3 regions of the Barnesiella sp. B2-R-119 genome follow, and region 2 is predicted to be linked to each of the others. Evidence: riboswitches for the same ligand, from Rfam matches in the RefSeq annotation. Region 2 holds a riboswitch; each other region holds the start of a gene.
The links. A riboswitch is a leader RNA that binds a small molecule or an ion and turns the genes downstream of it on or off. The one in region 2 is predicted to bind cobalamin.

Region 1 (2,273 bases), on a different contig from region 2:
AATCGAGCTGTTTCCCGATAAATTCCTGAAATTGCCTTGACAACTGAGATGAAGAGACTCCAATGGTAGAAGGCGTGCAGCGTTTTCGATATGATGAGTGATAGTGCTGGTAGATATCGGTTGGCTGCTTGAAGTCGATACAAGCCCTAATATAACGTCTTTGCTTTGACAATGTTTCAAGATGGAAAAGTCTATATTTTCATTTTCCCTATTACCGAAGTCGAAAGCTATGGCATTCGCTTGCGTAGAGAGTAGTATTTCTGCTATTTTTTCTCGATCTCGGGTATTCCACCATTTCTCGTCGAATTGTAAGGATATGCACATATCGTCGGGCTTGTCGTTTAAGCAGAGTTCGGTCAAACGAGCAAGTACGGTAGACAGAGATGCGAGGTCGGTATTATTTGCTTCGGATATTTGTTGAATATCGCAGCCTCCCGTTAAGTTCCAAGTATAGTCGCTGAATTGTAGGAATCGGCATCCCATATTGTAAAATTCTCTAATTACTTTTTGGTAGGTCTGTGCAATATCATGGGAGAGCACTTCGATGTCGGGATAATATCTTCCTGTATTAAGACGGTTCTCAGGACGGATTAATTCGGCTAATAAAGTCATTGGGGACGGTAGTAGAGCTTTTGCATACATGTCGCCTCCGATAATTCCGGTCAAATAGGTAAAGTGCTCTGTGACAGGTGGCGTCGATAAAAAATGATTGTCGAAGTCTATTTTCCCGCATATAACAGATTTATCATTTTCTTCTGACGTATCGTTTGGTTCTGTTTCGTGCCTGGAAATGTTTTGAAGATGATGAAAAAAATCCGTGTATCCGTTTGATCTATAATCTCCATCGGTAACGCATTTTAAACCTATCTGTTTGCATGTGTCGACAATGTGTTGGATTTCTTTATTTTCGATTTCCAGTAATTGTGCTGCATTTAGAAATCCTTCTTGAACTTGTTTGCGTGCTTCGATTAATTGCGGTGAATAAACAAAATTCCCAGTTATATCCACACTGTAAGGAATCATTCTTCTCATAACTGCATCATTTTACATATATAAACTATGTTATAGAAAAGCGTGTTTCTATAACATGGTGTATTTTTTTGCTTTCGCAAAAAATTTCTATCGGAAAAGTATTCGTTTTATCTCCTAATCCGCGAAGAGATAAATTTTATTATGTAACCGGCAGGTCTTCTGACTTGTTCTATTTTAGACGCCTTCCCAATCACATTGGATTAGTGGCATTGTAGTTGTTTGTCTAAAATCTATCGAACTACACAGCAGCGGGTCTGTTCGGGATTTGCACCCGATTCCCTTTTCATTGCTTTATCGAACGCGATAAAAGCAAACCGATTACAAGGGACAAAGTTATTTCCTTTATTTTATTTTACAATGTTTTTTCTAAAAAATCTTATATATAGATAGGCTTTCTTTTCTTAGTCTTTGTATTATTCGTAGCCGGCAATTCGGGCTATTAGTAAGGGCACATCGGTATTGTCGAGTTTCCCTTGAAAGTTTTCTGCTCCTAACCCAATCGCATAGAGCGGGACATAACCCGCTGTGTGAGAACTGCAAGACCATGTGATTTCGGCTATTTCGTTGAGAATCGTTTTGGCGGCTTCGGCTATCGGTTCATTGTTTTCATATAGAGATTTTATCAAGTCCCCTTGTTGGTTGTGTATAGTTTCTTCGTAAATTTTTTTAAGATGTGCTTCTTGTTTGGGGGATAAGTCGAGTTTGCTCCAAAAGCCAAAGGCATGGGATAGGGCTTTTTGTATAGTTTCCCATGAAATTTCGGTGTTTTGTTTACGCAGATTTTCTATTTCTTTTGTAAATGCTATTCCACTCATTGTTTGATATTGGAGTGCTTGTAGGTTGAGTGAGTAATTTCCGTTGCCTAATACTACGCCTCCGGTTTCGTGGTCGGCTGTAACGATAATGAGGGTTTCATCGGGATACTTTCTATAAAAATCATAAGCCAATTTTACCGATTCTTCCAAATCTTTTATTTCTCTGAAATTGGTAGCTCCGTCACGGGAGTGTCCTGCCCAATCTATTTTGGAGCCCTCTATCATTAAAAAGAAACCATTTCCTTTTTGTTGCAGAAAGTCTATTGCACATCGGGTGAGATCGGCTAAACAAATATCTCCCGGTTCACGGTCTATGGCGTAAGGGAAGTCTTTTTGGGGAAATAAAATCATTTTGGAGGCTACCTGTGATTGGCGATTGTATTCTTGTATGCCGAGAGCCAATGTATAGTTGGCTTTCGGAATCAT
Region 2 (2,273 bases):
ATCGTTTTCCACCGTTCGTCGCCGGTACGGTAATAAATGGTTTCCATTATACCCACGATTACTCCCAGTCCCAATGTAAGGGGAACAAATAGCCAGTGGTAAATGGCGGTGAGTGCAAATTGTGCTCTCGACCAATCTACAAGGGAAAAAAGATCGTTCATGGTTACTTATGATTGTTGATTTTTAGGATTATTCGGAGTAATGAGATTCTCGATGACTTGGTTGGCTCTCTCCTCGTCGGTATCGTATTTCTGTTGCAAGATATTGGGGAAAAAGAATAACCGCAAGATAAAAAACATGATGAACAACTTGATGAGGATAATTGCCCAAAGAGTTTTACCTAAGGTCATGTTTCGAAATCCTTCCATATAAAATCGCCAGATTTTCAGAGGGATACTATTGTTTTTCAAAATCTTGTTTTCCTCCATGCGTATTATCTTCAACGAATATGTTCACAATATTCGGTAAAATTTATGATTAATACAAATTTGTACACATTATTTTTCGGATAAAATAAATTTCTATTTTTTTGAAGTAACGATTGGATTGTATGTTTGGTTTGGAATATTTTTAATAAAAAATAGAAAGGAGTCGATAATTTATGTTACCTTTGCAACGCATTGGTTTCAAAGCCCCGGTCGGGGTGTAGAATGAAAAGGGAATCGGGTGTGAATCCCGAACAGTCCCGCTGCTGTGAACTCCAAAAAAGGTTCCGAGAATACTGAAAGCCACTGATTATGACGATTGGGAAGGCCTCGGTTACCGGAGTAAGTCAGAAGACCTGCCATGCTGTTTGTCATTAGCTTTCGTGGGGTAGAGCTTGTGAATCTGCGGAGTAAATATAAAGCCGCTTGTTTGCATGGATTTTTAGGCATTATACCCGAAGGCTGTTTATGAAAGGATAGGCCGATGAAGACTTTTTATCGATGTGTGTGGGGTATGATGGTGTCGCTGCTTTGCGGTGTGGGACAAGCGAATGCCGATTCTTCTTCTCTTGACTCGATACAGACATTGGGAGAGGTAATGGTTACCGCCAATCGGTATAACGAAGTGATTCCTTCGCAGAAGCTCACCGGAAAGGAACTGAAAGCGTTGAATAGTTTTTCGGTCGCCGATGCCATACGTTATTTTTCCGGTTTGCAAATTAAGGACTACGGTGGCGTGGGAGGATTGAAAACTGTCAACATTCGCAGCATGGGTACAAACCACATGGGTGTTTATTATAATGGAATTCAGTTGGGAAATGCTCAGAACGGACAAGTGGATTTGGGCAAGTTTTCGCTTGAAAATATAGAGGAAATATCGTTGTATAACGGTCAAAAAAGCGAGATATTCCAGTCTGCTCGGGAGTTCGGTTCGGCGGGCTCTATCTATTTGACGACACGTCGCCCTAAATTTAAACCGGGAGAAAAATCGCATTTGAAAGCATCTGTGAAGGCCGGGTCATTCGATTTGCTGAATCCTTCGGTTTTGTTTGAATATAAACTTAGCGAGACGGTCAGCATGACATTCAATAGCGAGTGGATCAATTCGAGCGGGAAATATAAATTCCGTTACCGGCGGGTGACTCCTTCGGGAGAGACGGCATACGATACCACGGCTACCCGTAAAAACGGAGACATCGATGCCGTTCGGTTCGAAGGAGGATTGCAAGGTTACTTGCCCAACGGTTATTGGAAAACCTATGTTTATCATTATAGTTCCGAGCGGGGGATTCCGGGGGCTATCGTCAATAACGTGTGGCGCAACGGAGAGCGTTTGTGGGACCGGAATTCTTTCGTGCAGGGTGTCTATCAACAGGATATTACCCGCAAATATGGGATTAAGGTGAATGCCAAGTATGCTTTCGATTATACCCATTATATGAATAACGACGATAAGCTGATGCGAGTCGACAACCAGTATAAACAACGAGAGGTTTATGTATCGGTAGCCAATAAGTATTCGATATTCAGAAATTGGGACGTCTCGGTGGCATACGACATGCAGTGGAACGGTTTGTCGGAGTACATGTCGGCCGACCGGTACACGCACTGGATTTCGGCGGCAACGGCTTTTTCTCTTGCCGACCGTTTGAAAATGCAGGCCAGTGTTTTGGCGACTTTGGTCGATGAGAAAGCATCGGGACAAGTAAAAGCGCCTAATAAAAGTAAAGTGACTCCGGCGGTATTTCTTTCTTATCAACCGTTTAAAAAATACAATTGGGTGTTTCGCGCTTTTTATAAACAGATATATCGCATGCCCACCTTCAATGACTTGTACTATGCCGATAT
Region 3 (2,273 bases), on a different contig from region 2:
TATCTGTATGGGGAATACCGGGACTTCACCGCTACCAAGCCCCTCGACAGTCGCCGAAAGCAACTCCCGCATGACCATACGGCCTTCGGCCGAAGTGTCCGTCCCGTAATTTATCGAACTGAACACCACTTGATTACCTCCACGAGAGTGCATGGTATTGAGATTGTGAACCAACCCCTCCATAGCTTGATGCGTATCTTTACGAGTCATCTCGTAACTTTGTCGCCAAGCGGTATCGAGTTCGGCAGCAGAGACGCTCACCCCTATCTCTTTCAAACGCTCGCCCAAAGCGGCTTTCTGTTCTTCGGTCATATCGATCGAAACGATTTCTTTCCGAAACAAATCTTTCAACGCCGGCATATCTTCCATTCCGTGCAAACGACAAATAAAGCCCACCCCGTTTTCGAGATGCTTGCGGAAACTCTTCAAGACGCCCGGCGCCATAAAATGGTCGAAAGCCGGAATGGATTGCCCGCCGTGTTGCTCATTTTGGTTGGTCTGGAAAACGATGGTGGCCAACGTGGCATAACTCTGTATGGACTGCGGCGTACGCACCGTACCGTTCTTGGTATGGAATCCCCGGTTGAAGATGTCCTCCAAATCATATTGTACGCAAGTGGTCGTCTTGGTGGGATAGTAATCGAGGTCGTGAATGTGTATGTCGCCTTCCCGGTGTGCCCGTCCATAACGAACCCCGACCAAATATTTATAGGCATAATCTTTCGTGACCTCCGAGGCGAATGTCATCATTTGCCCTGCCGGTGTATGAGACGACATATTGGCATTGCTCAGGTTTACGTCGTTCTTCTCGACCGCCACGATACCGTCCATCACCTGCTTCATCGATGTGCGCTTTTCACGTTCCTTGGTACGCCACTCCCGATAAATGATAAATTTCTTCGCTACCGAGGGATTGCGCATCATCAATTTGCGCTCTACCAAATCCTGAATCTCCTCTACCGAGATATTCTCCCTATCAATGGCAGCGGCAACCTCGGCCGTAACTTGTTTAATAGAGGTCTCGTCGTCGTTCATACCGTCGGCACGATAGGCCTTAGCGATAGCCCGCTCGATTTTCTCAATCGAGAAGTTCTCTTTGGATCCATCACGTTTCGTAATGGTAATACATGCATAGTCCATGCTGATTGTTATTAAAGATTCGATACTGCGAACGCCTCCTCGAACGTTCATTTGCTTCTCTCCCACTTCGGCAGGTCTTCTGACTTTTCCCAATCCGAAAACGCCTTCCCGATATTCAGAAACAGATTCTTTATCAGTGGCCTGTGTCAACGGACTTTTGCAGGAATTACAGCAGCGGGACTGTCCGGGATTCTCACCCGATTCCCTTTTTATCGATTGTGCCTCACAGCGACAACCGAACCGAAATGCGAGTGTAAAGGTACATAAATTCTTTCCAAGAAAACAACAAATCTACACACAAAAGTTTCCTGTTTTGGAAAACTTTTAGAATTATTTTATCAAGAAAGTTTCCCAAAACAGGGAATTATTGCCCATCAATATAGCACTTTTATTTTTTCTGAAACTGCCCGAAAAGATAGTGTTTTCATAGAGTCTCTCAACTTTACTTGTCGGTTTTCTTACTATTACAAGCGAGGTCGATAATCAGTGAGAATATCGGCTCAGTAGGAAATCTAAGGGAATTGCCCTTTTGCACAACCATAAAGTGAAAAGCCCGCCCTTCTCCCCCTGCGTTTTGCCATGTAAAATATAGGCAAAGTGGCACGTAGTGACAGAGGGAGTAATACTACAAAAATACTATATGCCATCTTTCCAACCCCTCTCCTTAGAAACTATTGTTTCTTCGGTGTCTCCTCTATATGGCTAACATAGTACCCCGTAATACTACGGGACACGGCAGGGGAGGAGATTGCAGCCCAATCCGTTCCCCTTGCTGCGTTTTTTCAACCCCTCCGTCCTTCGGACACCTCCCCTATATTTTGCTGTGCAAAACACAGAGGAGGAGTACACTTTGTATAGAAATTTAAGCAAGAATCAACCTTTCACCGAAAAGTCCGGAATGTGTTTGTTGACAAGTGGTTCATCGCTAAAATTCATGCCTACCCTACGGATTTTCGGCTGAACCGTAAAAGGCGGTTCAGTAGATACTGTCGGAATCTAAGGACGTTCATCGAAAACAAAAGGAGGAATACGTAGAAAACGCTATTCCTCCCTATTATAAAAGTACCCAATCGATTTTACAAAATGAGCATGGCATCGCCATAAGCCCCGAAACGATAACCTTCTTTCAATGC

Region 1: linked by a shared signal. The riboswitch ahead of NBH06_RS11515 (uroporphyrinogen decarboxylase/cobalamine-independent methonine synthase family protein) and the one ahead of NBH06_RS10840 (TonB-dependent receptor plug domain-containing protein) in region 2 are both predicted to bind cobalamin.
Region 3: linked by a shared signal. The riboswitch ahead of NBH06_RS09780 (anaerobic ribonucleoside triphosphate reductase) and the one ahead of NBH06_RS10840 (TonB-dependent receptor plug domain-containing protein) in region 2 are both predicted to bind cobalamin.

The regions. Positions count from the first base shown of each region.
Region 1 is NZ_JAMOKL010000006.1:106,279-108,551, forward strand. It holds gene NBH06_RS11515 (uroporphyrinogen decarboxylase/cobalamine-independent methonine synthase family protein) at 1-1,032, opposite strand, end outside; cobalamin riboswitch at 1,165-1,366, opposite strand; gene NBH06_RS11520 (alkaline phosphatase) at 1,446-2,273, opposite strand, start outside.
Region 2 is NZ_JAMOKL010000005.1:119,276-121,548, forward strand. It holds gene NBH06_RS10830 (cytochrome ubiquinol oxidase subunit I) at 1-161, opposite strand, end outside; gene NBH06_RS10835 (DUF4492 domain-containing protein) at 168-428, opposite strand; cobalamin riboswitch at 605-803, shown strand; gene NBH06_RS10840 (TonB-dependent receptor plug domain-containing protein) at 910-2,273, shown strand, end outside.
Region 3 is NZ_JAMOKL010000004.1:344,889-347,161, reverse strand. It holds gene NBH06_RS09780 (anaerobic ribonucleoside triphosphate reductase) at 1-1,140, opposite strand, end outside; cobalamin riboswitch at 1,193-1,400, opposite strand; gene queA (tRNA preQ1(34) S-adenosylmethionine ribosyltransferase-isomerase QueA) at 2,217-2,273, opposite strand, start outside.